DNA from 4 places in the Bradyrhizobium sp. LCT2 genome. Region 3 is predicted to be linked to each of the others. Evidence: predicted binding sites of a transcription regulator. Region 3 holds the regulator's gene; each other region holds the start of a gene.
The links. The regulator LexA, encoded in region 3, represses DNA repair genes until DNA is damaged. The targets are predictions, from matches to a motif close to TGTTCNNNNTGTGTTCNG.

Region 1 (7,883 bases), 2.5 Mb from region 3:
CCAGGCCGCGGAAAGCGCTGCGACTCCGCCGGGCTTCGGCGACCTCGTCGCCAGGGTCAAACCTGCCGTCATCTCGGTGCGGGTCAGGATCGACCAGGACAACGACAAGAGCGCGATGCTGCAACAGAACCGGATGGATTCCGACGAGGACGCGCCGTTCGACCAGTTCTCGCGGCAGTTCGGCTTCCGCCTTCCGGGTGGCATGAACGGCATGCCGCGCCAGCGTCACCAGATGGTCACGGGCGAAGGCTCCGGCTTCTTCATCTCAGCCGACGGCTATGCCGTGACCAACAACCACGTCGTCGACCACGCCGAGTCCGTGCAGGTCACCATGGACGACGGGACGAGCTACACCGCGAAGGTGGTCGGCACCGATCCGAAGACCGATCTCGCGCTGATCAAGGTCGATGGCAAGAAGGACTTTCCCTTCGTCAAGTTCTCCGACCAGAAGCCGCGGATCGGCGACTGGGTGGTCGCGGTCGGCAATCCCTTCGGCCTCGGCGGCACCGTGACCGCCGGCATCGTCTCGGCGAGTGGCCGCGACATCGGCAACGGCCCCTATGACGACTTCATCCAGATCGACGCGCCCATCAACAAGGGCAATTCCGGCGGCCCGGCCTTCGACATGAGCGGCAACGTGATAGGCGTGAACACTGCGATCTTCTCGCCGTCGGGCGGTTCGGTCGGCATCGGCTTCGACATTCCGGCCACGACCGCAAAGCTCGTCGTCGCGCAGTTGAAGGACAAGGGTGCGGTCACCCGCGGCTGGCTCGGCGTGCAGGTGCAGCCGGTGACATCAGAGATCGCCGACAGCCTCGGCCTGAAGGAGGCGCGCGGCGCGATCGTCGACAATCCGCAGGACAATAGCCCGGCGGCAAAGGCCGGCATCGAGGCCGGCGACGTCATCACCGCCGTCAACGGCACCGCGATCAAGGACTCCCGCGATCTCGCCCGCACCGTCGCCACGCTGGCGCCGGGCACGTCCGTGAAGCTCGACGTCTTCCACAAGGGCGCGAGCAAGACGGTGACCCTCGCGCTCGGCGAGCTGCCGAACGAGCGGCAGGCTCAAGGCAAGGCCGACGAGGGCAAGGCGCAGCCGGGCAACGGCACGCCGCGCCTCGGGCTCAGCCTGGCGCCGGCCGGCGACGTGCAGGGCGCCGGCCAGAAGGGCGTCGTCGTCACCGAGGTCGATCCGCAAGGGCCGGCGGCGCAGCGCGGCATCCAGACCGGCGACGTCATCCTCAATGTCGGCGGCAAGCCCGTCGCCAATGTCGGCGACGTCCGCGCCGAGCTGGCGCAGGCGAAATCGTCCGGCAAGAACAGCGTGCTGTTGCAGATCAGAAGCGCGGACGCGACCCGGTTCGTCGCGGTGCCGCTCGCGTAAGTCGAGCTCCACCAGCGCAAATCCAAAAGGGCGGCCTTCGGGCCGCCTTTTCTCGTTTGCATCCGGGATACCAACAGCCCGCCGATAACATTCTCGTTAACGGCAGCATTGGTGACGGGTTCGTCCGAAAAAGCCGCGTTCGCTCGTCAGAGTTCGAAATCGCGTGTCGCCTTGGCGGCAATGAAGACGCCAAGGCGAGCTGCTAGAGTGGAACTTCGGACGTCCGGCCGTTTTGTGGAACCGGCCGGCGGTTCGTATTTGATCGGTGCCGACATGGATCGATTGAAGCTCTCGCTGAGATGTGCGCTGCTCGTGGCGCCGCTCGTACTGTCGGCTGGAAGCGCCCTGGGGCGTGATGACGGCCGCTACGCCGATTCGCCGCTCAAGCCCTGGTTCGACAGTCTGCGCAGCCATCTCGGCCCGTGCTGCTCGGATGCCGACGGATTTGCCGTCTCCGATCCCGATTGGGAATCGCATGACGGGCACTATCGCGTCCGCCTCGATGGGCAGTGGGTCGATGTGCCCGATGAAGCCGTCATCACCGAGCCGAACCGCGCCGGTCGCACCATGGTGTGGCCGGTGAAGACCGCATTTGGCATCTCGATCCGCTGCTTCATGCCGGGCAGCATGATCTAGCGCCGATTGCCACTACCGCTTGGCGGATTTGCGCTTGGACTTTTTCTTGGCCGTCTTCTTCTTGGCGGTTTTCTTCGAGGCCTTTTTCGGGACCTTCTTGCCTTTCTTGCGCGCCTTCGACAGGCCGATTGCGATCGCCTGCTTGCGGCTCTTCACGCGTCCGCCGCGACCACCGCGGCCGCTCTTGGCCGTGCCCTTCTTGTAGCGCCGCATTTCGCTTTCGACATCGCTCCCGGCGCTGCGCGAGTAACGGCGCTTCTTTGCCTTGCGTGCCATTCAGATTCTCCCTTGGCCGGGAGAAAACCATTCGACACAGGCATGGTTCCGAAGGCGCGCCCACAACGTCCGGATGCGCGACGCAGCCTGGCTAGAAGGAATTCGCCAGTTCGATCTCCGCCTCGAGCACCTGGATGCGGCGCGCAGCTTCAGTGAAGGACAGACCCCGATCATATTGCGTGGGCTGATAGGCCTCCTCGCTGAGCCGCTTCAACCTCAGGCCTTGTGCCCGCGTCATCTGCTCCGCGAGGAAAACCCTGGCGTCGTATTTACCTTGAACCTGCATCTGGCCTCTCCGTTCTAAAATCGTGACTTGACTATATGTTCTTATTTTGTTCTAACAAGTCATGGACAACAGAATTAATGAAATTCGACGTAAGATCAGTGCCTTGAGGCTGGAAATGGCCGATGTCGAGGCGTCCGTGCGCGAGCTCGTCGACCGCGATCGCGACTGCACAGAAAAGGCCCTGGCGCAGATGGATCTGCGCCGGAAAATCAATCTGCTGATCGGCGAATGGAAGGCGGCTGGTGGTGGTGATGTCCTGCCGGATGTTCGCGATCGTGTACGTCTTCGTTCCCTCAAGAAAGCCGCTGATCCCGTGCGCGCAATCGTGCGTCGCTGAGACATTTGGGAGCGTGCCGTGGAGGAAGACCCGGCACGTACCGGATCTTGAGACTGCGCGCCGAGATCCTGGAGCTGGGGTCCGCGATCCGGCAATTGCAGCGTGAGGGTCTCGACGACGCTGCGGCCCAGCTTCTGATCGCGCGCAAGCGGGCGCGGCTCGACCATCTCGTGAAGACAAACTCCGCAGGCGGCCCGAACATCGCCGACATCCGGCGCAGCTAAAGGCGTGCGCCGACGATGTGGCGTGAGAAGGATTGTATCGAACAGCAAAGCAAGAAGGCCCCGCGATCACGGGGCCTTCGATGAACGGCGGCGAGTCTACTTGGTGTTGCCAGTACCCTTGTTCGTCATGGTGCCGCCCTGATCGGAGCCGGGACCGGAGCCGCCCTGACCGGAAGGATCGGCGCCCTTGGATTTCGTGTTGGCGCCCGTCGTCTGCGAGGACGACGTCGAGGATTCATGTTTCGCCTTGTGCGACTTCGCCTGTGCGGCGAACGGGGCGGCGGCGATGCCGGTTGCCAACATCACGGCGAGGGCGAGCTTGGTCGTCTTCATGCGCAGGAACTCCCTGAGTTAAAATGACGCAGGCAGCCAACTGCCATTCGCCGCAGGAGTTCCCGGCAAAGCAGCCTCGCGGGTTTCACGCGCGCTTCAAAATTCCTTGTCCTCGGCGATGATGAACACGATGCCCGTGAGCATCGCGCCGATCGCGAACGTCGTCACCAGCGTGACGACGAAAACGGCCGCGGCCGAATCTCCGCCATGGTTCAGCAAATTTGCCACCGCCGGGTTGGACAGAATGAGCACGAGACCGAAGGCGAGGCCGATCGCCGCGCCCATCATCGCGTGCGTCAAGAGCGTGATGATGCCGGAAGGAGAGATCAGCCTTGGCGACTTTTTCGGCGACTTTTTCGCGCCCATGGAACCGCCCTCGATCTTGCATGCAACGCAGCCGGCGATTGCGGGTTCCATCCGCATGAACGATTTGTCACGTCGGGCTTCATCCGACGTTCATGCCCACCTTGCGACCATGGAGCCCGCCAACACGGGAACATTCGATATGGGTAAGGTTGTCTTTCTCTATCGCTCGCTGGCCTATCGAAACGCGGCCGCCGACATGCTGCGCAAGGCGCGTAAACTGCCGCGCGGTGCCGAGCGAAGCGCGGCCCGCCGCTATGCGATGGCGTTACGCGATCTCGCGCAAACGGAAGCCTGGCTCGAAGGGCGCATCGCCCATGAACCTCGGCCGGTGCGGCGCATGAAGGTCGCCGCGTCGGGTTAACCCGACGCGCGCTGGAGCGCGAGGGAGGTGGTGCCCTCGAACTTGCCGTGCGCGGCGCCGGTTGGGGTCTTCCGGGTCAACGGCACTTCAAGGCGGCACAACAGGCCTTCGGCGCGCCAATCGAATTGCGCCTTTCCGCCGAGCTGGGACTCGACGCTCGCAAGCAGGCTCCGCGTGCCGAAGCCGCGAGATTTCGGCGTCCTCACCAGCGGACCGCCGGATTCCTCCCAGATCAGTGTGAGGTGATCCTCCTCGACCTGCCAGCCGATCATGAGCCGGCCCGACCGCGTCGAGAGCGCGCCATACTTGGCCGAGTTGGTGAAAAGCTCGTGCAGCGCGAGCGCCAGCGTCTGGGCGGTTGCCGGCAGCAACTGAACCTCGGGCCCCGCCAGCTTGATCTGGCCACCGAGCGAGTAGGGCGCGAGCTCCTCGTCGATCAGCTTCGAGAGTTCGGCGCCCTGCCAGCTCGACAGCGACAGGATCGTATGCACGCGCGCCAGCGCGTTGATGCGTCCCTCGACGGCGTTGACGTAGGCCTTGACCTCGTCGGCACGGGTGAGACGCACGATCGATTGCGCCAGCGCCAGCGCATTCTTGGCGCGATGATCGACTTCCCGCGCCAGCAGATTTTGCCGCTCCTCGGCACGTTTGCGCTCGGTGATGTCCACGGTGACACCGCTCACGCGCACCACGCGGCCGCTATTGTCGGCGGTGGCGGCAGCCGTGCCGACACACCAGCGCACATCGCCGTCGGGCCGCACAATGCGGAATTCCGTCTCATAGGCGCGTGTGCCCTTGCTGAATTCGGCGATCGCCTTGCGCAATTGGTCGACGTCATCGGGATGCAACAGTGCCTGAACGTTGGCCGGATTGACCTCGAAGCTCTCCGGGCTCACGCCAAAGATGCGATACTGCCCCTCGTCCCACATCCAGTCGCCGCTGACCCAGTCCCAGTCCCATGATCCCATCTTGCCGGCGGCGATCGCCATGCTGCGACGCTCTTCGCTCTCGCGCAGCTTCGCCGTGGAGTTCTCCAATTCCGCGGTGCGTGCACGGACACGGTCTTCGAGATCGTGGTTTAGCCGTTCGAGCTCGCGGGTCTTCCGGTACAGCTCGGCAAACACCTTGACTTTGGCGCGCAGCACCTCCGGCACGACCGGCACCGGAACATAGTCGACCGCACCCATCTCATAGCCGCGCAACCGGTCGATGTCGCTCACCTGAATGGCCGAGATGAAGATCATCGCCGTCTTCTGGAAACGCGGATGCTCCCGGATCATCGCCGCGAGCTCGAAGCCGTCGAGCTCGGGCATGCAGACGTCGACCAGGATCACCGCGATCTCGGTCTTGAGCAGAACCTCCAGCGCCTCGCGGCCGGACGAGGCGATCACGAGGTTCTCGCCGAGTTCCTTCAAGATCACCTCATAGGCGAGCAGCTTGGCCGGCTGGTCGTCGACGAGGAGGATGTTGACCTTTTCGTGGTCCATTCGCGCATCCAGCTCAGCGGTGCAGCCACATGCGGATCGCAAGCAGCAATTGATCGGTGTTGACGGGCTTGGCGAGGTAGTCGGACGCGCCGGCCTCCAGGCATTTCTCGCGGTCGCCCTTCATCGCCTTGGCGGTCAGCGCGATGATCGGCAGGCGCAAGAAGGCCGGGTTCTCGCGGATCACGCCGATGGTCTGATATCCATCCATCTGAGGCATCATGATGTCCATCAGGACGATGGCGATTTCCGGATTGGACTCGACCAGCGTTACCGCCTCTCGGCCGGTGGTCGCCGTCAGCACCTTCATGCCGCGCCGTTCCAGCACGCTCGACAACGCGAAGATGTTGCGGGCGTCGTCGTCGACGAGCAGCGCGGTCTTGCCGATCAGGTCCTCGTCGGAACTGTTCAGCTTCTCCAGCATGCGCTGCTTCTCGACCGGCAGTTCCGTGATCACGCGGTGCAGGAACAACGCGGTCTCGTCGAGCAGGCGCTCCGGCGATTCTACGCCCTTGACCACGATGCTGCGCGCCATGGTGTGGAGCTCGGCATCTTCCTCCGCCGAGAGCTCGCGGCCGGTGAACACCACGACCGGAATGTTCGAAAGTGCTTCGTCGTGACGGATCTGGTCCAGCACCTCGAAGCCGCTCATGTCCGGCAATCTCAAGTCCAGCACCACGCAGTCGCAGGGCGCTTCGCGCAGCGTCGAGAGTGCGCCTGCGCCGGTGTCGGTCGTCACGATCTCGATGTCGTCGTGATGCAGGAGCTCGCGGATCGAGAGCCGCTCGGCCTCGTTGTCCTCGACGATCAGCAGCCGCTTGCGTCGCGGCCGCGCATATTCCTTGATCTGCGTTAGCGCGGCCGAAACCCCTTCGGTCGTCGTCGGCTTGTTGACGAAGGAGAAGGCGCCGCGCGCCAGCGCATGCTGGCGGTCCTCGTCGAGCGTGATGATCTGCACGGGGATGTGGCGCGTCAGCGGATTGTGCTTGAGCTGGCTCAGCACGGTCCAGCCGAGCATGTCCGGCAGGAACACGTCGAGCGAGACCGCTCTCGGCTGGTATTGCTTGGCAAGTTCCAGCGCCTCGGCACCGCGGGCCGCAACCAGCACCTTGAAACCCTTGTCGCGTGCGAGATCGACCAGCACGCGTGCGTAATGCGGGTCATCCTCGACGATCAGGAGGATGCTGTCGCCGGGTTCGAGGTTGAGGCGGTCGTCGGGAAGCTGCTCGATGACGCGCTGCTCGGGCGCCGTCGGTTGCAGCGCCGGCGGCTGGCTGTATTGCTGTGGCGTGGCGCGCGGCGCAAGTGTCGGGCCGGAATATTTCAACGGCAGATAAAGGGTGAAGGACGAACCCTTGCCCGGTGCGCTGCGCAGATGGATTTCGCCGCCGAGCAGGCTGGCGAGCTCGCGGCTGATGGCGAGGCCAAGGCCGGTGCCGCCGTATTTGCGGCTGGTGCCGGCGTCGGCCTGCTGGAAGGCCTCGAAGATCAGCTTCTGCTTCTCCAGGGGAATGCCGATGCCGGTATCCGACACCTCGAACGCGATCACGGCCGGCGCGGAGTTCAGCACCGGGTGATCCGTGCCCCACCCCCCGAGCGCACCGCCGACCTTCAGGCGCACTTCGCCTTCGGCGGTGAACTTGAAGGCGTTGGAAAGCAGGTTCTTCAGGACCTGTTGCAGGCGCTTGGAGTCGGTGACGATGCTGCGCGCGAGGTTCGGGTCGACGTCGATTTTGAATGACAGGTTGCGGTTTTCCGCCTCGTGCCGGAACGGCCGCCCGACGGTTTCGAGCAGGTTCGCGGTCAGGATTTCCTCGGCGTCCACCGTCACCGTGCCGGACTCGATCTTGGAGAGATCGAGAATGTCGCTGATGAGGTTGAGCAGGTCGGTGCCGGCGCCGTGGATGGTGCGGGCGAATTCGACCTGCTTGGCCGAGAGGTTGCCGTCCGGGTTGTCGGTGAGCTGCTGTCCGAGGATCAGGATCGAGTTCAGCGGCGTGCGCAGCTCGTGGCTCATATTGGCGAGGAATTCGGACTTGTACTTCGAGGTCAGCGCGAGCTCGGTCGCCTTCTCCTCGAGCGCGCGGCGGGCCTGCTCGATCTCCTGGTTCTTGCGCTCGACCTCGACGTTGCGCTCGGCGAGCTGCTGCGCCTTCTGCTCGAGCTGGTCGTTGGTCTGCTGCAATTCGCGCTGCT
Region 2 (7,883 bases), 4.7 Mb from region 3:
CGATGAAGAACGGCCATATCGGCCCGAGCACCGCCTGCGCCGTGATCGTCAAGCGCGTCGACGAGCGCACGCGGTCGAAGACCAGCATCAACGAGCTGCTGCGGGATTAAGACTCTCTCCTCCCCTCTCCCCGTTCTTACGGGGAGAGGGTTGGGGTGAGGGGCCTCTCTCCACGGATGAGATTGCCGTGAGACCTGTACCCCCTCACCCGGATCGCTCCGGACGATGCTTCGCATCGCCGAGGCGATCCGACCTCTCCCCGCAGGCGGGGAGAGGTGAAGAGCCCCTTGCGGCACCTATCGAACCCTCCCTCCCTCCATCGCGACCAATTCCCGGACGGCCTGCGCCGCCCGGAACCTTCGCCATGGACTGGACCTGGTACCTCTTCCGCTTCGACGGCCGCATCAACCGCGCCCTGCTATGGCAGGCGCTGCTGATCGTTGCGCTGCTGGCGGGCTTGCTGGAGATCGTCGGTCAGGTCATCGGGATCCTCGGAGGGACCAGATCCACCTTGAAGCTCGCCATCGACCTCGATTTCGACTTCGGTCTCGACGACCTGTTCAAGCTGGTCGATCCCCGAGCCTCCCGCTCGCTGGCATCCGCCGATCGCGCGACCTCGATCCTCAAGGCGTCCGGCATGGCGCTGTTCTTCTGGATTTATCTCGCGACTACGATCAAGCGACTGCACGATCGCGACAGGAGCGGCTGGTGGATCGTTCCGTTCTTCTTCGTACCCGGCTTGTTCAGTCAGTTCGCGGACCTGCTGCCCAAGACAAACTGGATGCATCCTTTCAGCCTGGCGGTTTCGATCCTGTGGCTGTGGGGCCTCGTCGAAATGTTCTGCCGGCCCGGCACCTCGGGCCACAACCGGTTCGGCCCCGATCCGCTCGCCGACATCGAGGACGGCTCCGCGTCCGCCGCGTCCCCTGCGCAAGGCTGGGACCAGAGCCGCGAGATCGAAATTGTCCCGCCCAACGCTAGCCCACCCGGCGGCATGCATGTTAAGCGGGGCGCATGACCGATGCCCTCTCGATTGCCCGCGATCTCATCCGCTGCCCCTCGGTAACCCCGGCCGATGCCGGCGCACTCGGGGTGCTTGAAAACGCCCTCAACGCCGCCGGCTTCACCTGCCACCGCGTGACGTTCAGCGAGCCCGGCACCGCCGACGTCGACAATCTCTATGCGCGGATCGGCAGCGAAGGGCCGCACATCACCTTCGCCGGCCACACCGACGTGGTGCCGGCTGGCGACGAGAGCGCCTGGAGCGTCGGCGCATTCTCCGGCGAGGTGAAGGACGGTTTTCTGCACGGCCGCGGCGCGGTCGACATGAAGGGCGGCATCGCCTGCTCGGTCGCCGCGGTGCTGGAGCATCTCGCCGCCAACGGCGGCAAGCCGCGCGGCGACGGCACGGGGTCGATCTCGTTCCTGATCACCGGCGACGAGGAAGACGTCTCCATCAACGGCACCATCAAACTTCTGAAGTGGGCCGCCGAGCGCGGCGAAACATTCGATCATTGCGTGCTGGGCGAGCCCTCCAATGTCGAGACGCTCGGCGACACCATCAAGGTCGGCCGACGCGGCTCGCAATCCGGCACGCTGTATGTCGACGGCGTGCAGGGCCATGTCGCCTATCCGCACCGCGCCTCCAATCCGGTGCCGGACATTTCGCGATTGATCGTGGCGATCTCCGACGAGCCGCTCGACCACGGCAGCGCGCAGTTCCAGGCGTCCAACCTCGAATTCACCTCGGTCGACGTCGGCAACAAGGCCAACAACGTCATCCCCGGCGAGGCCCGCGCAAAATTCAACATCCGCTACAACGACAACCACACCCAGGCGAGCCTGCGCGAGCTGGTCGAATCACGGCTGGCAAAAGCCTGCGGCAACCGCATCAAGGCCCGCATCGTCTGGGAGCAGTCGAACTCGAACGTGTTCGTGACCAAGCCCGGCCCGTTCACCGATCTCGCGGTGTCCGCGATCGAGGAGATCACGGGGCGGAAGCCGGAGCTATCAACCTCAGGCGGCACCTCGGATGCGCGCTTCATCTCCAGCTACTGCCCGGTGATCGAGTTCGGTCTGGTGGGACAGACCATGCACCAGGTCGACGAGCGGGTGCCGGTGAAGGATCTGGAAAAGCTGACGCAGGTGTATCGGGGGATACTGACGCGGTATTTTGGGTGAGGCGATAGCGCCTCCTGGAATTCCGCTGTCATCGCCCGCGAAAGCGGGCGATCCAGTATTCCAGAGACAGCCGTGATTGAACCGAGAGGCCGCGGCGTACTGGATTCCCCGCCTTCGCGGGGAATGACAGTGGCGGGTGTCGCGAGAGCTTCCCGCCTCCCGTCTCTCTAATAATCTACCTTCACCAGATACAGCCCGTCCGGCGGCGCGACGATGCCGCAGGCGGCGCGGTTGCGGGCCGCCAGCGCTGCGGAAAGATCGTCCGCGGTCCAGCGGCCTTCGCCGACCCAGACCAGCGATCCCACCATCGAGCGCACCTGGCTGTGCAGGAACGAGCGCGCCGAGGTGATGATGGTGATCTCGCGCCCGTCGCGCAGCACGTCGAGTTGGTCGAGCGTCTTCTCCGGCGACTTGGCCTGGCACTCGGTGTCGCGGAAGGTGGTGAAATCATGCTTGCCGAGCAGGCGCCGCGCGGCCGCATGCATCGCATCGCTATCGAGCCGGCGCGGTACGCGCCAGGCGTGGCCGATGTCGAGCGCGAGATTGGCGCGGGTGTTGACGATGCGGTAGCGATAGTGGCGCTTCACGGCCGAGAAGCGCGCTTCAAAAGTATCGGGTACGATCTCGGCCTCGAGCACAGCGATCGGATGCGGCCGCAGATGCGCATTGAGCCCGTCGCGAAAGCGGCCCGGCGGAAACTGCTTCTCGATATCGACATGCGCGACCTGACCGCGCGCATGCACGCCGGCATCGGTGCGACCCGCGCCATGCACCCGCAGATCCGCACCGGTCATCGCCTTCACCGCCGCTTCCAGTGCGCCCTGCACCGACGGCAGCGTGTCCTGCACCTGCCAGCCGAAGAACGGCGCGCCGTCATATTCGATGGTGAGCTTGTAGCGGGGCATCGTTTCCAATTCTGCCGTCATCGCCCGGCTTGACCGGGCGATCCAGTACGCCGCGGCCTATCCGTTCGACCGAGAAGCCTCGGCGTACTGGATACCCCGCCTTCGCGGGGTATGACAGTGTCAGTTGAATTTGGCGCCCGCCTTCAGCGGCACACCACGCAAGAAGTCCGTAGCCTGCATCCGCGCCTTGCCTTCGCGCTGCAGCTCGATGATGCGGATCGCGCCCTCGCCGCAGGCGATGGTGAGCCGGTCGTCGAGCACCTCGCCCGGCGCGCCCGAGCCCTTGGCGAGCTCGCAGCGCAGGATTTTGACGCGCGCGTTCTCGCTGACGCCTGCGAGCTCGGCCCAGGCGCCGGGGAACGGCGACAGGCCGTGGATGTGGCGCAGCACCGCCCGTGCGGGCTTGGTCCAGTCGATCCGCGCCTCCGCCTTGTCGATCTTGGCCGCATAGGTGACGCCGTCCTCGCTCTGCTTCTTGAGCTGGAGCCCCCCGCGGTCGAGCGCGGCCATGGCGCGGACCATCAGGTCGGCGCCGAGGCGCGAGAGACGATCGTGCAGGTCGGCCGCGGTCATGGTGTCCGTGATCGCCAGCCGCTCGGCCATGGCGACATCGCCGGTGTCGAGGCCGACATCCATCTTCATCACCATCACGCCGCTTTCGGCATCATCAGCCATAATCGCGCGGTTGATCGGCGCGGCGCCGCGCCAGCGCGGCAAGAGCGAGGCGTGCAGATTGTAGCAGCCGAGCTTCGGCGCATCGAGGATGGCCTGCGGCAGGATCATGCCGTAGGCGACGACGACGGCGGCATCGGCGTCAAAGGCGCGAAATTCTTCCAGCGCCTCCTCTGTCTTCAGCGTCTTCGGCGTCAGCACGGGAACGCCGAGTCTTCGCGCGGCTTCCTCGACCGGGGTCGGCTGCAATTGCAGGCCGCGCCGCCCGCCCGGCTTCGGCGCGCGGGTATAGACGGCCACGATCTCATGGCCGTGCGCGACGAGCTCGAGCAGCGTCGGCACGGAGAAATCGGGCGTGCCCATGAAGATCAGGCGAAGGGGCATCGGAAAAACCTGCGAGGAACGTGATCCAATTACTGTCATTCCGGGGCGGCTCAAAGAGCCGAACCCGGAATCTCGAGATTCTCAGGTGCGCAATTGCGCACCATAGTTCGATGCTGTGCATCGCCCCGGAATGACGGAGAACCTCACTCCGCGCGCTTGGCGGCTTTCTCGAACTTCTTCAGCACGCGGTCGCGCTTGAGTTTTGACAGGTAGTCGACGAACAGGACGCCGTTGAGGTGGTCGATCTCGTGCTGGATGCAGGTGGCGTAGAGGCCTTCGGCGTCCTCCTCGTGCACCTTGCCGTCGAGATCGGTAAAGCGCACGCGCACCTTCGCAGGCCGCTCGACCTCCTCGTAATATTCGGGGATCGACAGGCAGCCTTCCTCGTAGACCGACAATTCCTCGGACGAGGCGATGACTTCCGGATTGATGAAGACGCGCGGCTCCGGCTTGGTCTCGCCGTTCTCGTCGCGCTTGGCGAGGTCCATGGTGATCAGCCGCAGCGGCTGGGCGATCTGGATCGCCGCCAACCCGATGCCGGGCGCGTCGTACATGGTCTCGAACATGTCGTCGGCAAGCTTGCGGATCTCCGTCGTGACCTTCTCGATCGGCTTGGAGACCAGACGCAGCTGCTTGTCGGGCAGGATGATGATTTCTCTGAGGGCCATGGCGGGCGATTTAAGCCGGGCGCGACAAGCGGTCAATGAGGCCCGGAACGCGTTAACGATCCGCTAACCATAAAACTTCAGCTTTCGTTAACCATAAAAATTAACGGGGCATTTACCATAAATGTTCGCTATTCGTTCGTGCCGGCAGCCGAATCGGCTAGAAGGACAGACATGAACGAGATCATTTTCGTGGCTGGCGACTGGCCGGTGCGCACGATCGACGCGCTGATCGGCTTCGGCGTCCTGGTCCTCATCCTGCTGGTTGTGATCGCCGTGGTCATTGCACGCTCGGGGCGGCGCGGGGCGGAACTCGCGATGGCGAATGCGATCCGCGCCGACGAGCTCGAGGAGCGCATCAGCCAGATGCTGCACGCCCAGAGCGAGGCTTCGGGCCGGGTCGATGCCATGACCCAGGCGCTGGCCGGCCGCCAGGCCGAGATGGCACGGGCGGTCAACGAGCGGCTGGATTCGGTGACCCATCGCGTCGGCCAGTCCATGGAGCACTCGACCCGCAACACCATGGAGAGCCTGCACGCCCTGCACGAGCGGCTCGGCATCATCGACAACGCGCACAAGAACCTCACCGACCTCACCACGCAGGTGACGACCTTGCGCGACGTGCTCGCCAACAAGCAGTCGCGCGGCGCCTTCGGCCAGGCCCGGATGGAGGCGATCGTCCAGGACGGCTTGCCGAAGGGCGCCTACGAGTTCCAGTTCACGCTCTCGACCGGCAAGCGGCCGGACTGCGTCGTGTTCCTGCCCGACCAGCGCCCGCTCTGCATCGACGCGAAGTTTCCGCTCGAGGCGATGACCGCGCTGCACGATGCCCGCACCGACGAGGAGAAGCGCATCGCCACGCAGCGGCTGCGCGGCGACGTGATGAAGCATGTCAGCGACATCGCGGAAAAATATCTCGTCACCGGCGAGACCCAGGAGATGGCACTGATGTTCGTGCCGTCGGAATCGGTCTACGCCGAGATCCATGACGGCTTCGACGACGTGATCCAGAAGGCCTATCGCGCCCGCGTCGTGCTGGTGTCGCCCTCGCTGCTGATGCTGGCGATCCAGGTGATGCAGCAGATCATGAAGGACGCGCGCATGCGCGATGCCGCCGACCAGATCCGCACCGAGGTCATCAAGCTCGGCGACGATCTCGGCCGCTTGCGCGACCGCGTGCTGAAGCTCCAGAAGCATTTTGCCGACGTGAACGAGGACGTCCGCCAGGTGCTGATCTCCGCCGACAAGATCGAGAAGCGCGCCGGACGGATCGAGGAGCTGGATTTCAGCAAGGCCGATACGCCCGCGGAGGGCCCGCACCTGGTGGCGACGGGCGCGGCCGAGTTGTTCCCGAGGAAGCTCCAGGCGGGGGAGTGAATTCTTCACCTCTCCCCGCTTGCGGGGAGAGGTCGGATCGCCCCCGGCGATGCGAAGCATCGTCCGGCGCGATCCGGGTGAGGGGGTACAGGTCTCACGGCCATCTCACGTGCGGAGAGAGGCCCCTCACCCCGCCCTCTCCCCGTAAGAACGGGGAGAGGGAGAAGAGGCACCGCCCCCAGAATCTGCTAACACCCCCCCATGACCGCACCCGACGCGACCTCCGGAACCGTCCAAACCCGCGCTGATGCCCCCGCCGCCTCCTGGCGCGACAGCCTTGCCGTGTACCTGCAACCGCGGGTGCTGATCGTGCTGTTCCTCGGCTTCTCGTCCGGCCTGCCGCTGGCGCTGTCGGGCTCGACGCTGCTGGTGTGGATGCGCGAGGCCGGGGTCGATCTCGGGACCATCGGGCTGTTTGCGCTGGTCGGCACGCCCTACACGCTGAAATTTTTGTGGGCGCCGCTGGTGGACGCGCTGCATGTGCCGCTGTTCACGCGCGCGTTCGGACGGCGCCGCGGCTGGCTGCTGTTCTCGCAGCTGCTGCTGATCATCGCCATCCTGCTGCTGGCGCTGACCGATCCCGCGCGCTCGCCGTTCTACGTCGCGCTCGGCGCGTTGCTGGTGGCGACGACGTCCTCGACGCAGGACATCGTGGTCGACGCCTTCCGCGTCGAGAGCCTGCCGGAGAGCGAGCAGGCCGCCGGCATGGCATCCTATGTCGCGGCCTATCGCATCGGCATGCTGGTCTCGACCGCGGGCGCGCTGTTCATCGTCTCCGGTTTCGAGAGCACCGGCATTTCGCGCACATCAGCCTGGATGTGGGGCTATGTGGTGATGGCGGCGATGGTGCTGATCGGCACGATCACCGCGCTGGCCGCGACCGAGCCCGAGCAGTCGGTGCGGGCGGAAGCCGCAACGCAGGCCGATACGGCGTTCGCGCGCGTGCTGCACGCGGCGATCGGCGCGTTCTCGGAATTCCTGGCGCGCAAGGACGCGCTCGCCGCGCTTGCCTTCGTCGTGCTGTTCAAGTTCACCGACGCCTTCTCCGGCACCATGACGGCGCCGTTCGTGATCGACCTCGGCTTCTCCCGCAACGACTATGCGGCGATCGTGAAGGGCGTCGGCCTTGCGGCGACGCTGATCGGCGGCTTTGCCGGCGGCTTCCTTGCCCGACGCTACCCGCTGGCGACGTGCTTGTGGATCGGCGGCGTGGTGCAGGCGCTCGCCAACCTCTCCTTCTCCTGGCTGGCCTTCGTCGGCACCAGCCAATGGGCGCTCGCCTTCGCCATCACAGCTGAGAATTTCACCAGCGCCATCGGCACCGTGATCTTCGTCGCCTACCTCTCCGCGCTGTGCCAGAACCCGCTGCACACGGCGACACAATACGCGCTGCTGACCGCGCTCGCCGCAGTGGGACGCACCTATCTCTCGTCGGTGGCCGGCTATGTCGCCAAGGCGACCGGCTGGCCGCTGTTCTTCGTGATCTGCGTGCTGGTGGCGATCCCGAGCCTGGTCCTGCTGACATGGCTGCAGAAGCGCGGGCATTTCGAAGAGCTGGGGCCGGTAAGGGTGTGACCACCACTGCTGTCATGCCCCGCGAAGGCGGGGCATCCAGTATTCCAGAGACAGTTGTGATTGACCGAGAAGCCGCGGGGTACTGGATCGCCCGCCTTCGCGGGCGATGACACCGGAGTTGTGG
Region 3 (7,883 bases):
GTCTGGTCGGTGCCGGTCCGATAGGGCACGCCGACGCCGAGATTGATCCCGACCTCGGCGGCGTCTTCCCAGCGCAGAAAACTCCTGGCGTTGTGCAGGTCCTTGATGATCAGCGGCAGGCCCGCTTTCCAGGTGCGTCCGGGCAGACCGAAGCCACGGGGAAACCTGGTGTGGCGGGAGTTGAATTCGAACATGTCGGCGGTGCCATAGTAGCCGTCGACGAGCCCCATCTCGTGGGAGCTATCGGGATCGTTGTGCCAGAGCTCGATTGCGCCGACATGCGCCTCGTCGTCGCCGCAGAACAGCACCATGACGGCGTGCAAGAATTCGCCTGAAAACACCGGCACCGCCACGCCACAGGTGAGGCCGGCCGCGAGCGCCTGGTCGGTCCGCTTGAAATAGGAGTTGGCGAATTTGGTGAGGATCACGGGATGGCCGCTGGCCCAGGCCTTGCCGGGAAGGCCCTCGTCGTATCCGAAGCGCAAGTCCTCGCTCACGGCCTTGAACGCGGACAGCCCTTCGCCGTAGAGGCCGCCGCCGAATTCCAGCCGCATGCGCGTCCGGTCCGGCACCCAGAGTTCAACGACGCGAATGAAGGTTTTCATCGAACGTGTCCGCCGCCTCAAGCCTTTGACAGCATCGGCGATCTGGCCGCGGAACGGACGTTCAAAATTCAGGCAGGGCCGCGCAAACTTCGTGCGATGGGCAGGTGCGAGCCTGATCTCGGCGGATTGGATTCCGGAAGACGCAAATCATACCATCTCGCCGGCCACGGCCGGCGATGGCAATTTCAATCCCGGCCCCGACCTCTGCGCCGGGGGGAGGTACATCAGCCGATCGGCAGGCGTGTGATCGTCGGCCTGTCAGCGATGATCTCCGGCTTGTGTTCACGCTCGCCGGCCGGCTGGGTCACCGGCAATTGCAGCACGGTCGCGCGCTGGCCTTCGACGAGTTGCGTCACGAGTACGTATTTGCCGTCGGGGAATTCGATCGCGTCATGATGGCGATCGGGAATGTGCGGATCGATCTTGCCGAACTTGCCGACGCGGGAGTTGATGGTGCGCGTCCAGATCCAGCGATTGTCGTAGCGGACGTTGTCGGCGAAGGCGAGCTCCGTTCCCGGCAGCAGGCAGACCGCGACGGACATGTCGGCCTCGGAGGCGAAGCCGCGCGTCGAGGTGCCGCGGAAGGTGGTCGTGACGATCGTCTCGCCGACTTGTGCGGGACGCGTCGCGACGGCATGCAGGCTGTAGTCACACATCGGGTGCTCCTCATTCAGGGATAGCGACCCGCGCCTCCTTCGGAGGCACTGGCCTCTATCAGAGTGGAAGCATGTTAGCGTCTTCTTGGTTGTAGGCAAATCTGCGGCTTGGGTCCGCAGGCTGCCATCACAATATCTTTTTCAAATGCCTCAGGAACAAAAACCGCTTCCGTGCATTTGGCGTGCGTCTCCGTCAGCGACCAGCAGGTGCCGACCAGCCCGAATATTGCCAGGCGGGTTGCGACGGCTGCGCGACGGCGTTGCGGGCATTGCGCAATTGCTCGCTCGTCGTCTGCGTTGCCTTGCGGGCATGGTGCGACTGCGCGGCGAAGGCTTGCGATGCCGACGCGGATGCTGCGATCAGCGCCACCGTGACGGTGCTCAAAACGATCTTGCGCATTGATTGCCTCCTCGATCTCCAGGGCCACGAAGCGATGAGGGCTTTCTGCGGCGTCGCGAGGATGTAGCGCTAGAGAGGGGCCGGATAATCTGAGCAAAACCAGAAAGACTATCCAGCCGGAGCGGACAATCGTCCGCTCCAATCGTCAACGACGCGGGTCGCCAACCGGCGGGCCGCGCTTAGGTGATTGCTTGAGCATGATCTCCGCGCAAGCGCGTCCTGCGCTTGCCGCGAGGGAAAACCGCTGCGCACTTTGCGCTAACGCGGCCCTCCAGTCCGGATCACGCTCAGTACTTCCGGTACAGGCCGATCAGCTTGCCCTGAATCTTCACCCGGTTGGGCGGCAGGATGCGGACCTCATAGGCCGCATTGGCGGGCTCGAGCGCGATCGAAGCGCCGCGGCGGCGGAAGCGCTTCAGCGTCGCTTCCTCGTCGTCGATCAGCGCCACCACGATGTCGCCGGTGTCGGCGCTCTCATTGCGCTGGATCAGCGCCATGTCGCCGTCGAGGATGCCGGCTTCGACCATCGAGTCGCCGCGCACTTCGAGCGCGTAGTGCTCGCCCGAGCCGAGCATGTCGGGCGGTACGCTGATGGTGTGGCTGCGGGTCTGCAACGCTTCGATCGGCGTGCCGGCCGCGATGCGGCCCATCACCGGCACCGCGACGGGGCGTTCGCCCTCGTCCGCGCTGGAGCTCGCTCGCACCTTGCCGAGATTGCCCTCGATGACGCTCGGCGTGAAGCCACGGCGGTTGCCAGCGGCGGCCTGCAGCTCGGGCAGCTTGATCACCTCGATCGCGCGGGCCCGGTTGGGCAGGCGCCGGATGAAGCCGCGCTCCTCCAGTGCGGTGATCAGGCGATGGATGCCCGACTTCGAGCGCAGGTCGAGCGCGTCCTTCATCTCGTCGAAGGAGGGCGGCACACCGCTTTCCTTCAAACGCTCGCTGATGAATCGCAGAAGCTCGTATTGTTTGCGCGTTAACATCTCGACCAAATCCCCCGGTTGATGTCGTTCGATTCCGAGACGGTGAATTCAGCGGCGAGCCGCCAGATGCTCGAAACAAATCATGAACGGACACTATATGTTCGATATGTGTTCCGCAACTGCTTAATTTACCGTGAACGCGACAAAGTTCGCGGAACGCGCAGGACCAGTGCGTTCAGGCGGGCAGTCGCAGCACCTCGCAAGGCGCGCCTGCCTCGGCCTTCGGCGCGAACGGCGCGCGCACGAGAAGTGCCTGCGCCGCAGCGAGATTCGCAAGCAGCGAGGAATCCTGATGATTGACGGGAAGGGCGACAAGCATGCCGTCGTCGCGCCGCTCCAGGCGCGCACGAAGATAGTCCTCGCGCCGGTCATTGGCGCCGACATCGCGGCCGAGCACGGCGCGCTCGCGACGATGGTGAATCACGGCGCGGCCCGACAGGGCGCGAATCAACGGCACCATGAACAGGAAGCCGCACACATAGGACGACACGGGATTGCCGGGCAGGCCGATCACCCCCATCGCCCCTAGCCGGCCGTGCATCATCGGCTTGCCCGGCCGCATCGCGATCTTCCAGAACGCCATCGCAATGCCTTCGGCCTTCAGCGCCTGCTGGACCAGATCGTGGTCGCCGACCGAGGCGCCGCCGATCGTGATCAGGATGTCGGCGCCGCTCTCTCGGGCACGGCGGATGCCGGCTGTGGTGGCCTCCAGCGTATCGGCGGCAACGCCGAGGTCGATGGTATCTGCGCCCTCCTGGCGGGCGAGGGCGTGCAGGGCATAGCCGTTGGAATAGACGATCTGGCCGGGGCCCGGCGTGGTGCCCGGCATCACCAGCTCGTCGCCGGTGGCGAGGATCGCGACCTTCGGACGGCGGCGGATGGGCAGGTCTGGATGGTTCATCCCGGCGGCGAGCGCGAGGTCGCGCTCGGTGAGCCGGGTTCCCTTGCGAAGGAGCACGTCGCCCTCGCGGAAGTCGACGCCGGCGGGCCGGATGTGCCGACCGGCGATAGCGGCTTCCTTGATCGTGATGCGCTTGCCCTCGGCGACCGTATCCTCCTGGATCACGACCGCGTCCGCGCCGGCGGGAACGACGCCGCCGGTGAAGATTCGCACCGCTTCGCCGGCGCCGACCGCTCCCGCGAACGGCCGGCCCGCCGCGACCTCGCCGATCATGGTGAGCTGCGCGTCGACCCTGGCCGCATCGGCTGCGCGCACGGCGTAGCCGTCCATGGCCGACATCGCCTCGGGCGGCTGGGTACGCCGCGCCGCGACGTCGCGCGCGAGCACGCGGTGGTAGGCCTCGTCGAGGGGAATCATCTCTTCAGGCAGCGGCTCCGCGCCGGCCAGCACCGCGGCGAGCGCGTCAGAAACCGGCATCAAGGCCACGGCGAAACTCCTGCTCGGAAAGTCTGGACGAATGGGCGGCAAGAGTTCTAGCCGAGCGCGGGCGATGAAGCAAAATGGGACCGGATCAGGATTTATCCTGCTTGATCCGTCCAGTCATGAGGGACCGTCAGCTTTGCCGCGGCATGATCTGTCTGACGAGAAAGACGGGAACGAGCGTGGCCATGGCAAGGACGACATGACGGGAGCCACGGCCAGCATCGGTCAACGACCGGTCTGGCGGTCCGGACGGAGGTCCGGCGCCACGTCGGGAGCCACGTCAGGGGGCTTGGGGCCTTGATCCTTGTCGGGCAGCGGATCGGCCTGGGATTTCAGGTCGGCGGCCTTGCTGATCAGCTTGGCGGAGAGGTCAGAATCCGAAGTCGTTTTGGCGAATTCGAGCAGAAGAGAGGCTTGTTTGGTGAGGTAGGTTTTGCCCAACACGATGATACGTCCGTCTGTAGAAGTCCCAACGGACTCAAGAGTCCGGAAGCGGGCATTCCGTTCCCGGAACTCTGTATAAAAATGTACAAAGCGATTTGGTTCCTCATCCCGGCTAGATCGGTTCCGGGAGCTCCCCGGTTTCACCCGCCAGCCGATGCGTCTCGATCAGATTCCCAGCGCCTCGAGCGCGTCGCCGACATCGCGGGGCGAGGTCACATGCACCGCGGTCAATCCGCGCGCCCGCGCTCCCTCGACGTTTTCGGCGAGGTCATCGAAGAACACGATGCGCCTGGCGGGCACACCGATGGCCGCCACGACATGGTCGAACGCCGCCGCGTCCGGCTTGCGCAGGCCGATGCTGGACGACAGGTACAGCTCGCGGAAATGGCCGAGCAGGTCGGCGTATTCCTTCGAGAAATGGTCGACATGCGGCTGGTTGGTGTTGGAGAAGGCGTAGAGCGGCATCTGCTTCGCCGCACGCGGCAACAGCTCCGCGACATCGGGCATTTCACCCGCGAAGATCGCGTTCCAGCCCTCGAGAAATTGCGCATCCGAGATGCCGATCCCGAGCGAGGCGCGTAGCGAGGCGAAATACTCCTCGTCGCTGATCTTGCCGACCTCGTGCAGCCGATACGCCTCGCTGTCGCGCACATAGCGGGCAATGATCGCCTCCGGCTTGCAGCCGGCGTGTCCCGCCCAGCAAGCGATCGCCTTGGAGAAATCGATGTCGAGCACGACGCGCCCGAGGTCGAACAGAAGCGCATCCGCGCTGCCGGGAGAGAGCGAGGTCATTGCGTCCTTTCGGATCAGTACCGGTAAGGTTCGTGGTCGAACAGCGGGAACGCGCTGAACACGCTCGGCGCGTTCGTCGCGGTGGCTTGGTGCAGGCAGGACTTGTTGACCTCGGCGAACGAGGTGGCGCCCAACAGGCCGAGGCAGCGCAGCACCTCGTCCTCCAGAAGCTCCAGCATCCGCGTCACGCCGGCTTCGCCGGCCGCCGCCAGCGCCCAGCATTGCAACCGGCCGATGCCGACGAGGTCGGCGCCCGCCGCGATCGCCTTGACGATGTCGGTGCCGCGGCCAAAGCCGCCATCGACCATGATCTTGGCGCGGCCCTTCACGGCCTCGACGATCTCAGGCAGCACATGCATGGCGCCGCGGCCGTGATCGAGCTGGCGGCCGCCATGGTTGGAGACGTAGATCCATTCGACGCCGTGATCGAGCGCGATCAGGGCGTCCTCGGCGGTGGCGATACCTTTCAGGATCAGCGGAATCTTGAACTTGTCCTTGATCATCTTCACGGTCCGCCATTCCAGGCCTTTCTGGAAATCGCCGCCGGTGGCGCGCAGGCGGCTCTCGCGAACGTAGCGCTTGGCGATGTCGCGTTCGCGACGGCTGTAATGGGCGGTGTCGACGGTCAGGCAGAAGGCGGCGTAGGCGTGCTTTTCGGCCCGGCTGACGACATCGGCGACGAAGGCGTCGTCGCCGCGCACGTAGAGCTGGTAGAGACGCAGCGCGTCGGGGGCGGCTGCGGCGGTCTTCTCCAGGCCAGGCTCGGACACTGAGCTCAGCATGTGCGCCGCCCCAAAGGTGCCGGCGGCGCGCGCGACGCTCGCGGCACCATCCGGATCGAAGATCTCGAGCGCGCCGACAGGGGCGAGCACCACCGGCAGGCGCATCCTGCGGCCGAACTGCTCGACGGAGCCATCGACCTTGCGCACGTCGCGCAGCACGCGCGGGCGAAAAGCGAGCTCGTCCAGCGCCATCCGGTTGCGGCGCATCGTGGTCTCGGTCTCGGCGGCGCCGACGATATAGTCCCAGGCATTCTGGTTGAGGTTGGCGCGTGCTTTGCGGATGAATTCGTGCAGATTCTGGAACGGCTCGCTGCTGGCGCCGAGTTCGACGTTCCTTTCCGGCTGGATGCGGGGTTTTTCGTTCATTATTATCCTCCCGAGAATTTGAAGCCTTGTTTCATCGCCTAACCCGTCCGGCTCTCCAAAACCATCCTAAAATCGCATAGCTGCGAGGCGCGGGCGATCGACCGATTCCTGCTTTGCATGAAACGGTTTCGGAACGTTGCCAAAAGTTTAGGTCCGGGCGAAGGGATTTTTACGGTGTACCCGCCGGCCTGGCATCCCGGCCTTGAAGAAACCAGAATGGTATTGTGAGAAGCGGGCTGGATCGCCATTTGCATGGCGCCTCCCAAGCCCAAGAGAACCGCCAAGCAAAAAGGCCAGCCTATCCATGCGGAAAACCCTGCTGTTCCCCCTGGGCGCGCTCACCGGAGCGTGTTTGACCCTTCTGGTAGCCAGTCCGCACGGCGGAGTATGGGCGGCACGGGCGGCGGCTGGCGCGGATGATGCCTATTCACAGCTCAACTTGTTCGGCGAAGTCTTCGAGCGCGTGAAGGCGAGCTATGTCGAGAAGCCCGACAACGCCAAGCTGATCGAAGGCGCGATCACCGGCATGGTGACCTCGCTCGATCCGCATTCGCGCTACATGAACGACAAGGCCTGGACCGAGATGCAGGAGACCACCTCCGGCGAGTTCGGCGGGCTCGGCATCGAGGTCACGATGGAGGAGGGCCTGGTCAAGGTCGTCTCGCCGATCGACGACACGCCGGCGTCCAAGGCCGGCATCATGTCCGGCGATCTCATCAGCAAGATCGATGGCGATGCCGTGCAGGGCATGACGCTCGAGCAGGCCGTCAACAAGATGAAGGGCCCGGTCGACACCAAGACCAAGCTCACCATCGTGCGCAAGGGCGCCGACGCCCCGCTCGACATCGCGATCACCCGCGAGATCATCCATGTGCGGCCGGTCCGCTTCCACGTCGAGAATGGCGACATCGGCTATATCCGCGTCACCTCGTTCAACGAGCAGACCACCGACGGCCTGAAGAAGGCGATCGCGGCGATCTCCAGGGAGATCCCGCAGGAGAAGCTCGCGGGCTATGTGATGGACCTGCGCAACAATCCGGGCGGCTTGCTCGACCAGGCCGTTTCGGTGTCGAGCGCGTTCCTTCAGCGCGGCGAGGTGGTCTCGACCCGCGGCCGCAATCCGGAGGAAACCCAGCGCTTCACCGCGCATGGCGGCGACCTCACCAAGGGCAAGCCGCTGGTGGTTCTGGTCAATGGCGGCTCGGCTTCGGCCTCGGAGATCGTCGCCGGCGCGCTGCATGACCACAAGCGTGCCACGATCATCGGCACGCGCTCGTTCGGCAAGGGCTCGGTGCAGACCATCATTCCGCTCGGCGCCGGCAATGGCGCGCTGGCGCTGACCACGGCGCGCTACTACACGCCGTCCGGCCGCTCGATCCAGGCCCAGGGCATTGCGCCCGACATCGAGATCCTCCAGGACGTGCCGCCCGAGCTGAAGGGCCGGATGGATACCATGGCGGAGTCCCAGATG
Region 4 (7,883 bases), 140 kb from region 3:
ACCCGCTTGACATAGCCGGCGTGCGAGACGGTGACGACCATGTCCTCGCGCTGGATCAGGTCCTCGTCCTCGACCTCGCCCTCCTGCTCCATGATCACGGTGCGGCGCGGGGTGGCGAACTCGGCCTTCACCTCGGCGAGCTCGGTCTTGATGATGCCCAGCACGCGCTCGCGCGAGCGCAGGATGTCGAGATAATCGGCAATCTCGCCGGCGAGCTTGTCGAGCTCGTCGCGGATTTCGTCGCGGCCGAGCGCGGTGAGGCGTTGCAGGCGCAGGTCGAGAATCGCCCTCGCCTGTTCCATCGACAGCCGGATCGTGCCGTCCGGGCTGATGCGGTGACGCGGATCGTCGATCAGCGTCAGCATGTCCTCGACGTCCCGGGCCGGCCAGTCGCGCGACATCAGGGTGTCGCGGGCGGTGGTCGGGTCGGGCGAGGTCCGGATGACGCGGATCATCTCGTCGATATTGGCGACCGCGATCGCGAGACCAACCAGGATATGCGCGCGATCGCGCGCCTTGGCGAGCAGGAACTTGGTGCGCCGCGTGACGACCCGCTCACGGAAGTCGACGAAGATGGCCAGCAGGTCCTTCAGATGCATGATCCGCGGACGGCCGCTGTCGAGCGCCACCATGTTGACGCCGAAGCTCGTCTGCAGCGGCGTGAATCTGTAGAGCTGATTCAGCACCACGTCCGCCACGGCGTCGCGCTTCAATTCGATGACGACGCGGTAGCCGTCGCGGTCGGATTCATCGCGCAGGTCGCCGATGCCCTCGATCTTCTTTTCCTTGACCAGCTCGGCGATGCGCTCGACCATCGTCGCCTTGTTCACCTGGTAGGGGATCTCGGTGATGATGAGCGCCTCGCGCTCCTTGCGGATGGTCTCGATCGCGACCTTGCCGCGCATGACGATCGAGCCGCGGCCGAGATGATAGGCGGCGCGGATGCCCGCGCGCCCGAGAATGACGCCGCCGGTCGGGAAATCAGGTCCCGGCACGATGTTGATGAGCTCGTCGATGGTGAGCGCTGGGTTGTCGATCAGCGCGACGCAGGCGTCGATGACCTCGCCGAGATTGTGCGGCGGGATGTTGGTCGCCATGCCGACCGCGATGCCGCCGGCGCCGTTGACGAGAAGGTTCGGGAACTTGGCCGGCAGGACCGACGGCTCGGTCTCGTTGTTGTCGTAGTTCGGCTGGAAGTCGACGGTATCCTTGTCGATGTCGGCCAGCAGAGCCAGCGCCGCCTTCGTCAGGCGCGCTTCGGTGTAGCGATAGGCGGCCGGGGGATCGCCGTCGACCGAGCCGAAATTGCCCTGGCCGTCGATCAGCGGCACGCGCATCGAGAAGTCCTGCGCCATGCGGACCATGGCGTCGTAGATCGACTGGTCGCCGTGCGGATGATACTTACCGATGACGTCACCGACCACGCGGGCGGACTTGACGTATTTCTTGTCGGGTGTGTGCCCCTGCTCGTTCATCGAGTACAGGATGCGGCGATGCACCGGCTTCAGACCGTCGCGCGCATCGGGCAGCGCCCGCGCCACGATCACGCTCATGGCGTAGTCGAGATAGGACTTCTTCATCTCCTCGAAGATGGAGACGGGGCGAATATCCGAGGGTTGCGCCGGCTGGTCGCCGGGCTTGTCGTCGTCGTCAGCCAAGGGGAAATCCGGTGAGGTTTATCTGGGAATCATATAGCGCATCGAGCCCCTGATAACCACCCTTGCCGGGGTAAAGGAAGCGCTTTTTCCGACTGTTTTTCCAGAGACTTACGCCCTCCCCGGCACCGCCCTGGGCTGGGCCCGGACGAGCCGCCCGAAACCGCCCCTTAGGCCCCGAAAACCACGCGGTGCATGATGCGCCCGGGCAGCAGTGTGAACAGGCCCGCCACCACCAGCGCGCCGGCGAAGATGAAGATCATCATCAGCCGGTGATCGGCGACGCGATGGGCGTGCGCCCGCCATACCGCGAGCGGCAGCACCACCAGCGTGAAGATCGACAGGACATGGATCGGGCTGAACGGCCCGATCAGGCGGCTCTGGTGGATCCAGAACGAGGAGGCGGCCACGACCGCCATCAGCACCACCCAGATCCAGCCGATCGTCCGGTGTGGCAGCGTGCCTTTGGGAGCGGCAAACTGGACCAGGCCGAGCACGAAGGCGGCCATGGCGGCAAAGGCATGCAGCGGGATCGCCGGAGCAGCCGTAAGCAGCGGCGCGAGGCTCATGCGGGGCTTCCTCCGATCGGCGAGTGATCCATGTGAATAGGATTAACATCAGTTAATACCATTCACATGATGCCCCGTCAAAGGCTTGAAGCAGCACATGAGGCAAGCTCGGAAAAACCGAGCCCTGCCCGCCAATTGGTAAGAATTCCTGCGGCCCTACGCGAGCACGACAACATTCGGGGCGAAGCGCCCGCCCGCCTCAGAACGGGATGTCGTCGTCCATGTCGCTGTTGCGGCCACCGCCACCGGCGGCGACGGCGCGGCGCGGCGCGCTGCTGACGGGACCGGAGGAGCCGAAATCGCCGCCCGGCTCCTCGCCGAAGCTGCCGCCTCCCCCGCCGCCGCGGCCGTCGAGCATCGTCAGCGTCGAGTTGAACCCCTGGAGCACGACTTCGGTGGAGTACTTCTCAACGCCGCTCTGGTCGGTCCATTTGCGGGTCTGGAGCGCGCCCTCGATATAAACCTTGGCGCCCTTCTTCAGGTACTGCTCGGCGACCTTGCAGAGGCCTTCATTGAAGATCACGACGCGATGCCACTCGGTCTTTTCCTTGCGCTCGCCGCTGTTCTTGTCGCGCCAGGTCTCCGAGGTCGCGATGCTCAAATTCGCGATCGGCCGCCCGTCCTGGGTACGGCGGATTTCAGGATCCTTGCCGAGATTTCCAACCAGAATGACCTTGTTGACGCTTCCCGCCATCGCCGCTCTCCACTCCGAATGCCACTGAATTGATAAGGCCCGACCGCGCCCCGCGGTCCTCTGCAACCTATTGAGGCGACCCTATACGCTTGCGCGGACCGATCAGCCCACCAGCCCTCAGGTTATCCCCATATATAGCATCGGCCGTCGGCTCGTTCCAGATTTGTTCCTGTTCGAGCAAGCGCGAAATGTATGGCCCGAGCGGTGCCCGCGTACTGCTCAAATGGCTGGCGCCAGATGGAACCTTTTCAGGTTCCCGTGAACGACAAAAAGCACTTAACATTCATTAAGTTACATACGCCGCACTTATCGCGCGACTGTTGTATTTCGGCGACGGACTCTGCTCACCCGTTAGGCTACGTTTGCCTCGGAATTGATTTCATATGGGCGTCGCGCCTGCTTGGCCGCTTCTGGGATTTCAAGAAGCGGCGGAATTGGGGAGACTGCAATGAATAAGATTTTGATTGGTGCAATCGGTGCAGTGGCGTTGAGCCTGTCGGCTCCTGCAAGCGCGGCGGATCTGGCGGCGCGTCCCTACACGAAGGCTCCGCCGCCAATGGTCGCGGCCATCTACGACTGGAGCGGCTTCTACATCGGCATCAACGGCGGCGGCGGCTCGGCCCACAAATGCTGGGATTTTGTAACTCCCGTCACCGGCGTTCTGATTGGCGAAGGTTGTCACAACGCGACCGGCGGCACGGTCGGCGGCCAGGTCGGCTATCGCTGGCAGTCGGCCAATTGGGTGTTCGGGCTCGAAGGCCAGGGCAACTGGGCCGACTTCTCCGGAGACAACGTCAGCACGACGTTCATCGGCACGGGTCTTCGCGACCGCTCCAAGATCAACGCGTTCGGTTTGTTCACAGGCCAAGTCGGCTATGCCTGGAATAACGTGCTGTTCTACGTGAAGGGCGGCGGCGCCGTCGTCAGCGATCGCTACCGCGGCTACGATGTCATCACCGGCCTCGAATTCGATCGGGCCAACGAGACCCGCTGGGGCGGCACCGTGGGTGCCGGCCTCGAGTTCGGATTCGCGCCAAACTGGACGGTCGGCGTCGAGTACGATCACATCTTCATGGGCAATCGCACCATCGGCTTCGCCGGCTCCGGCAACTTCATTGTGGCTCCGGCCGGCGCTTTCACACGCTCGGAACGCATCGGTCAGGACGTCGATATCGGCCTGGTCCGCGTGAACTATCGCTGGGGTGGCCCGGTCATCGCGAAGTACTGATATCTCTTTGATATCACTTGAAGATTGAAGGCCGGCCCCGTGCCGGCCTTTTTTTGTGCGACATGCCGGCGGCTATAAGTCAGCAACCATTACGTTTTGTGACTGTTGTGGCTTTTGAGAGACACAACTTGCGGCTTTGCTGGTGTAAGCACGACGTCAGTTGGACCACAGCGTCCGATGCCCTTCCCGATCGTGGAAGGCACAACAGAAACTGGGACTGGGATTTAGGTTGAAAATGAAGAAGGTTTTGTTGGCTTCGGCCTGTTTGTTCGCTTTTGCGGCCCCCGCGTCGGCTGCTGATCTCGCGGCTCGCCCGTACACGAAGGCTCCGGTGGCTGTGGCCTCGGTCTACAACTGGACCGGCTTCTACCTCGGTATCGTCGGTGGCGGCGCCTGGCAGGCCGACTCCGATCCGAAGATGAAGGGCGGCTTCGTCGGCGGCACCGCCGGCTACAACTGGCAGACCGGCAACGTCGTGTTCGGCCTCGAAGCCGACGCCGCTTGGGCTGACGTCAGCGCCTCGGCGACCGTGCTTGGCATCACCGCGTCCTCCAAGACCGATGCACTCGGCACCGTCCGCGGCCGCATCGGCTACGCCGTCAACAACGTCCTGTTCTACGGCACGGGCGGTTACGCCTGGATCGACAACAAGATCAGCGGCACCGCGGGCGCCTTGACCATCTCCGACAGCAAGTTCCACTCGGGCTGGACCGTCGGTGCGGGCGTCGAGGCGTTCTTCGCTCCGCAGTGGTCGGTCAAGGGCGAGTACCTCTATCGCAGCCTCGGCAGCGAAAACTATTTCGGAAACATCGGCGTTCCCCAGGCGTCCGGCACGCTCAACTTCCACACCGTGCAGGTCGGCGTGAACTATCACTTCGGCGGCCCGATCGTCGCGAAGTACTGATCTTCGCCACCGACGCACATCGTCACGAAAGGCCGGCCTCGCGCCGGCCTTTTTGTTTTTCGCGCCCAAGTATCCAATCCAGCCGCTCGCTAGCGTTTTCGGAGAGGTGTGGCACATCGGTGAAACCTTTGGCTTTAATAATGTATAGCAATGGCATCAGTTGGGTCGTTGGGTCCGCTGCTTTTCGCCGACGAAGAGAAACGAAACTGGGGAATTTGAAAATGAAGAGGATTGTGCTGGCTTCGGCCAGTCTGCTCGTGCTCAGCGCGTTGGCTCCTGCCTCGGCGGCTGACCTGGCGGCCCGCCCTTACACCAAGGCGCCCGTGGCCGTGGCCTCGATCTACAACTGGAGCGGGTTCTACATCGGCGGCAACGCCGGTGGCGGCTCGAGCCATAATTGCTGGGATCTCACCGCCGTCGGAGTCGCCGCAATTCCGGTCACGGCTGAAGGCTGTCACAATGCGACCGGCGCTCTCGTCGGCGGCCAGATCGGCTATCGCTGGCAGTCCAGCAGCTGGGTGTTCGGCCTTGAAGCCCAGGGCGATTGGGCTGACCTGAAGGGCTCGAACGTCAGCGCTCCCGCCGCTCTCTTCCCGCTGGTGAACAATACCAAGATCGACGCCATCGGCCTCTTCACCGGCCAAGTCGGCTATGCCTGGAACAACGTGCTCTGGTACGTGAAGGGCGGCGCGGCCGTCACCCACAACAAGTTCAGCGGCACTCTGGCTGGCATTACGCTCGACACCGCGAACGAAACGCGCTGGGGCGGGACCGTCGGCACCGGCATCGAATTCGGCTTCGCTCCGAACTGGTCGGTCGCGGTCGAATACAACCACTTGTTCATGGGCAAGCACACCGACACTTTCACCTTCCTCGGCGTGGCCACCCGCAGCGACAGCATCAAGCAGGACGTCGACATGGGCACCGTCCGCCTCAACTACACCTTCGGCGGCCCCGTCGTCGCGAAGTACTGAGCTTCGCCTCCAACGCGATCGCGTTACGAAAGGCCGGCCTTGTGCCGGCCTTTTTGTTTTCGCGGACAGCCGAGCCGTCAGGGAATCGTGGGGCGAGAGGCCGTTCCGGTGCTCCGCTGCTGCCAGATGCCGCCAGCACGCCAACAATCCGTTGACGATTCGCAAGTCCCACTGGAAATCCGCCGCTGTTCTTCCTACGTTCGCTGACAACCCCATCGGCGCCGATCCCGGTTCCGGGCAAAGCGCGCCTTCACCATTGGCGCGGCCGCGCGTCTTTGGGATTCCCTGAGGACACCGGGATGGATGAAGTGATCAAGGCGAAGCGCCAACAACAGAACGCGGGCTCGAGCCTGCGCGCAATTACGATCCGTGGCGCGCGCGAGCATAACCTCAAGAACATCGACGTCGAGATTCCCCGCGACAAGCTCGTGGTGTTCACCGGCCTCTCCGGCTCCGGCAAATCCTCGCTCGCCTTCGACACCATCTATGCCGAGGGCCAGCGCCGCTACGTCGAATCGCTGTCGGCCTATGCGCGCCAGTTCCTGGAGATGATGCAGAAGCCTGACGTGGACCAGATCGACGGCCTGTCGCCGGCGATCTCGATCGAGCAGAAGACGACCTCGAAGAACCCGCGCTCCACCGTCGGTACCGTCACCGAGATCTACGACTACATGCGCCTGCTCTGGGCGCGCGTCGGCGTGCCCTATTCGCCCGCCACCGGCCTGCCGATCGAGAGCCAGACCGTCTCGCAGATGGTGGACCGCGTGCTGGCGCTGCCCGAGGGCACCCGCCTCTATCTGCTCGCGCCGGTCGTGCGCGGCCGCAAGGGCGAGTACCGCAAGGAGCTCGCCGAATGGCTCAAGAAGGGCTTTCAGCGCGTCAAGATCGACGGCACCTTCCATGAGCTCGCGGAAGCGCCGACGCTCGACAAGAAGTTTCCGCACGACATCGACGTCGTCGTCGACCGCATCGTGGTGCGCGCCGATATCGGCCAGCGTCTCGCCGAAAGCTTCGAGACCGCGCTGAAGCTCGCCGAGGGCCTTGCCGTTGTCGAATTCGCCGATGCGCCCGCAGCCGCGCCGGCCGAGGAAAAGAAGAAGACCGCGAAGATCCACGACAAGAGCGGACCCGAGCGCATCCTGTTCTCGGAGAAATTCGCCTGCCCCGTCTCCGGCTTCACGATTCCCGAGATCGAGCCGCGCCTGTTCTCGTTCAACAATCCCTATGGCGCCTGCCCCGCCTGCGGCGGCCTCGGCGTCGAGCAGCATGTCGACGAGGACCTCGTCATCCCCGACAAGGAGCTCGCCATCGGCAAGGGCGCGATCGCGCCCTGGGCGAAATCGTCATCACCCTATTACGTGCAGACGCTGACGGCGCTCGGCAAGCACTACAAGTTCACGCTGACCACCAAGTGGAAGGATCTGCCCAAGAAGACGAGAGACGCGATCCTCCATGGCTCCGGCGAGGACGAGATCAAGTTCTCCTACGAGGACGGGGTGCGCTCCTACGACACCAAGAAGCCGTTCGAGGGCGTCATCACCAACATCAACCGCCGCTACCGCGAGACCGAGAGCGAGTGGGCGCGCGAGGAGCTGGCGAAGTATTTCCACGACGTGCCCTGCGGCGCCTGCAACGGTTTTCGGCTCAAGCCCGAGGCGCTCTGCGTCAAGGTCGGCACCAAGCACATCGGCGAGATCTCCGAACTGTCGGTCAAGAAGGCCGGCGAGTGGTTCGAGACCGTGCCGGAGGCGCTGAACAAGCAGCAGAACGAGATCGCCGGCCGCATCCTCAAGGAGATCCGCGAGCGCCTCACCTTCCTGCTCGACGTCGGCCTCAACTACCTCACCCTCTCCCGCTCC

Region 1: EI171_RS35200 (DUF3072 domain-containing protein) is a predicted target of LexA. The motif match lies at 2,619-2,636, and genes of this name have one in related genera.
Region 2: EI171_RS01950 (DNA recombination protein RmuC) is a predicted target of LexA. The motif match lies at 4,933-4,950, and genes of this name have one in related genera.
Region 4: EI171_RS24275 (single-stranded DNA-binding protein) is a predicted target of LexA. The motif match lies at 3,072-3,089, and genes of this name have one in related genera.

The regions. Positions count from the first base shown of each region.
Region 1 covers NZ_CP034432.1:7,426,564-7,434,446, reverse strand. The annotation lists gene EI171_RS35215 (Do family serine endopeptidase) at 1-1,384, shown strand, start outside; gene EI171_RS35210 (hypothetical protein) at 1,658-2,020, shown strand; gene EI171_RS35205 (DUF6496 domain-containing protein) at 2,033-2,296, opposite strand; gene EI171_RS35200 (DUF3072 domain-containing protein) at 2,388-2,582, opposite strand; gene EI171_RS35195 (hypothetical protein) at 2,698-2,919, shown strand; gene EI171_RS35190 (hypothetical protein) at 2,967-3,143, shown strand; gene EI171_RS35185 (hypothetical protein) at 3,240-3,476, opposite strand; gene EI171_RS35180 (hypothetical protein) at 3,573-3,842, opposite strand; gene EI171_RS45950 (hypothetical protein) at 3,784-4,203, shown strand; gene EI171_RS35170 (HWE histidine kinase domain-containing protein) at 4,200-5,690, opposite strand; gene EI171_RS35165 (HAMP domain-containing protein) at 5,704-7,883, opposite strand, start outside.
Region 2 covers NZ_CP034432.1:230,762-238,644, forward strand. The annotation lists gene dapD (2,3,4,5-tetrahydropyridine-2,6-dicarboxylate N-succinyltransferase) at 1-110, shown strand, start outside; gene EI171_RS01925 (DUF805 domain-containing protein) at 365-1,018, shown strand; gene dapE (succinyl-diaminopimelate desuccinylase) at 1,015-2,181, shown strand; gene truA (tRNA pseudouridine(38-40) synthase TruA) at 2,349-3,086, opposite strand; gene fmt (methionyl-tRNA formyltransferase) at 3,207-4,142, opposite strand; gene def (peptide deformylase) at 4,286-4,810, opposite strand; gene EI171_RS01950 (DNA recombination protein RmuC) at 4,982-6,184, shown strand; gene EI171_RS01955 (MFS transporter) at 6,386-7,759, shown strand.
Region 3 covers NZ_CP034432.1:4,888,487-4,896,369, forward strand. The annotation lists gene EI171_RS23600 (GAF domain-containing protein) at 1-605, opposite strand, end outside; gene EI171_RS23605 (hypothetical protein) at 830-1,261, opposite strand; gene EI171_RS23610 (hypothetical protein) at 1,455-1,661, opposite strand; gene lexA (transcriptional repressor LexA) at 1,949-2,644, opposite strand; gene glp (gephyrin-like molybdotransferase Glp) at 2,820-4,031, opposite strand; gene EI171_RS23625 (hypothetical protein) at 4,254-4,472, opposite strand; gene EI171_RS23630 (HAD family phosphatase) at 4,638-5,264, opposite strand; gene EI171_RS23635 (alpha-hydroxy acid oxidase) at 5,279-6,412, opposite strand; gene EI171_RS23640 (S41 family peptidase) at 6,717-7,883, shown strand, end outside.
Region 4 covers NZ_CP034432.1:5,032,122-5,040,004, reverse strand. The annotation lists gene gyrA (DNA gyrase subunit A) at 1-1,658, opposite strand, end outside; gene EI171_RS24280 (DUF2306 domain-containing protein) at 1,826-2,224, opposite strand; gene EI171_RS24275 (single-stranded DNA-binding protein) at 2,424-2,918, opposite strand; gene EI171_RS24270 (outer membrane protein) at 3,367-4,146, shown strand; gene EI171_RS24265 (outer membrane protein) at 4,382-5,050, shown strand; gene EI171_RS24260 (outer membrane protein) at 5,272-6,024, shown strand; gene uvrA (excinuclease ABC subunit UvrA) at 6,324-7,883, shown strand, end outside.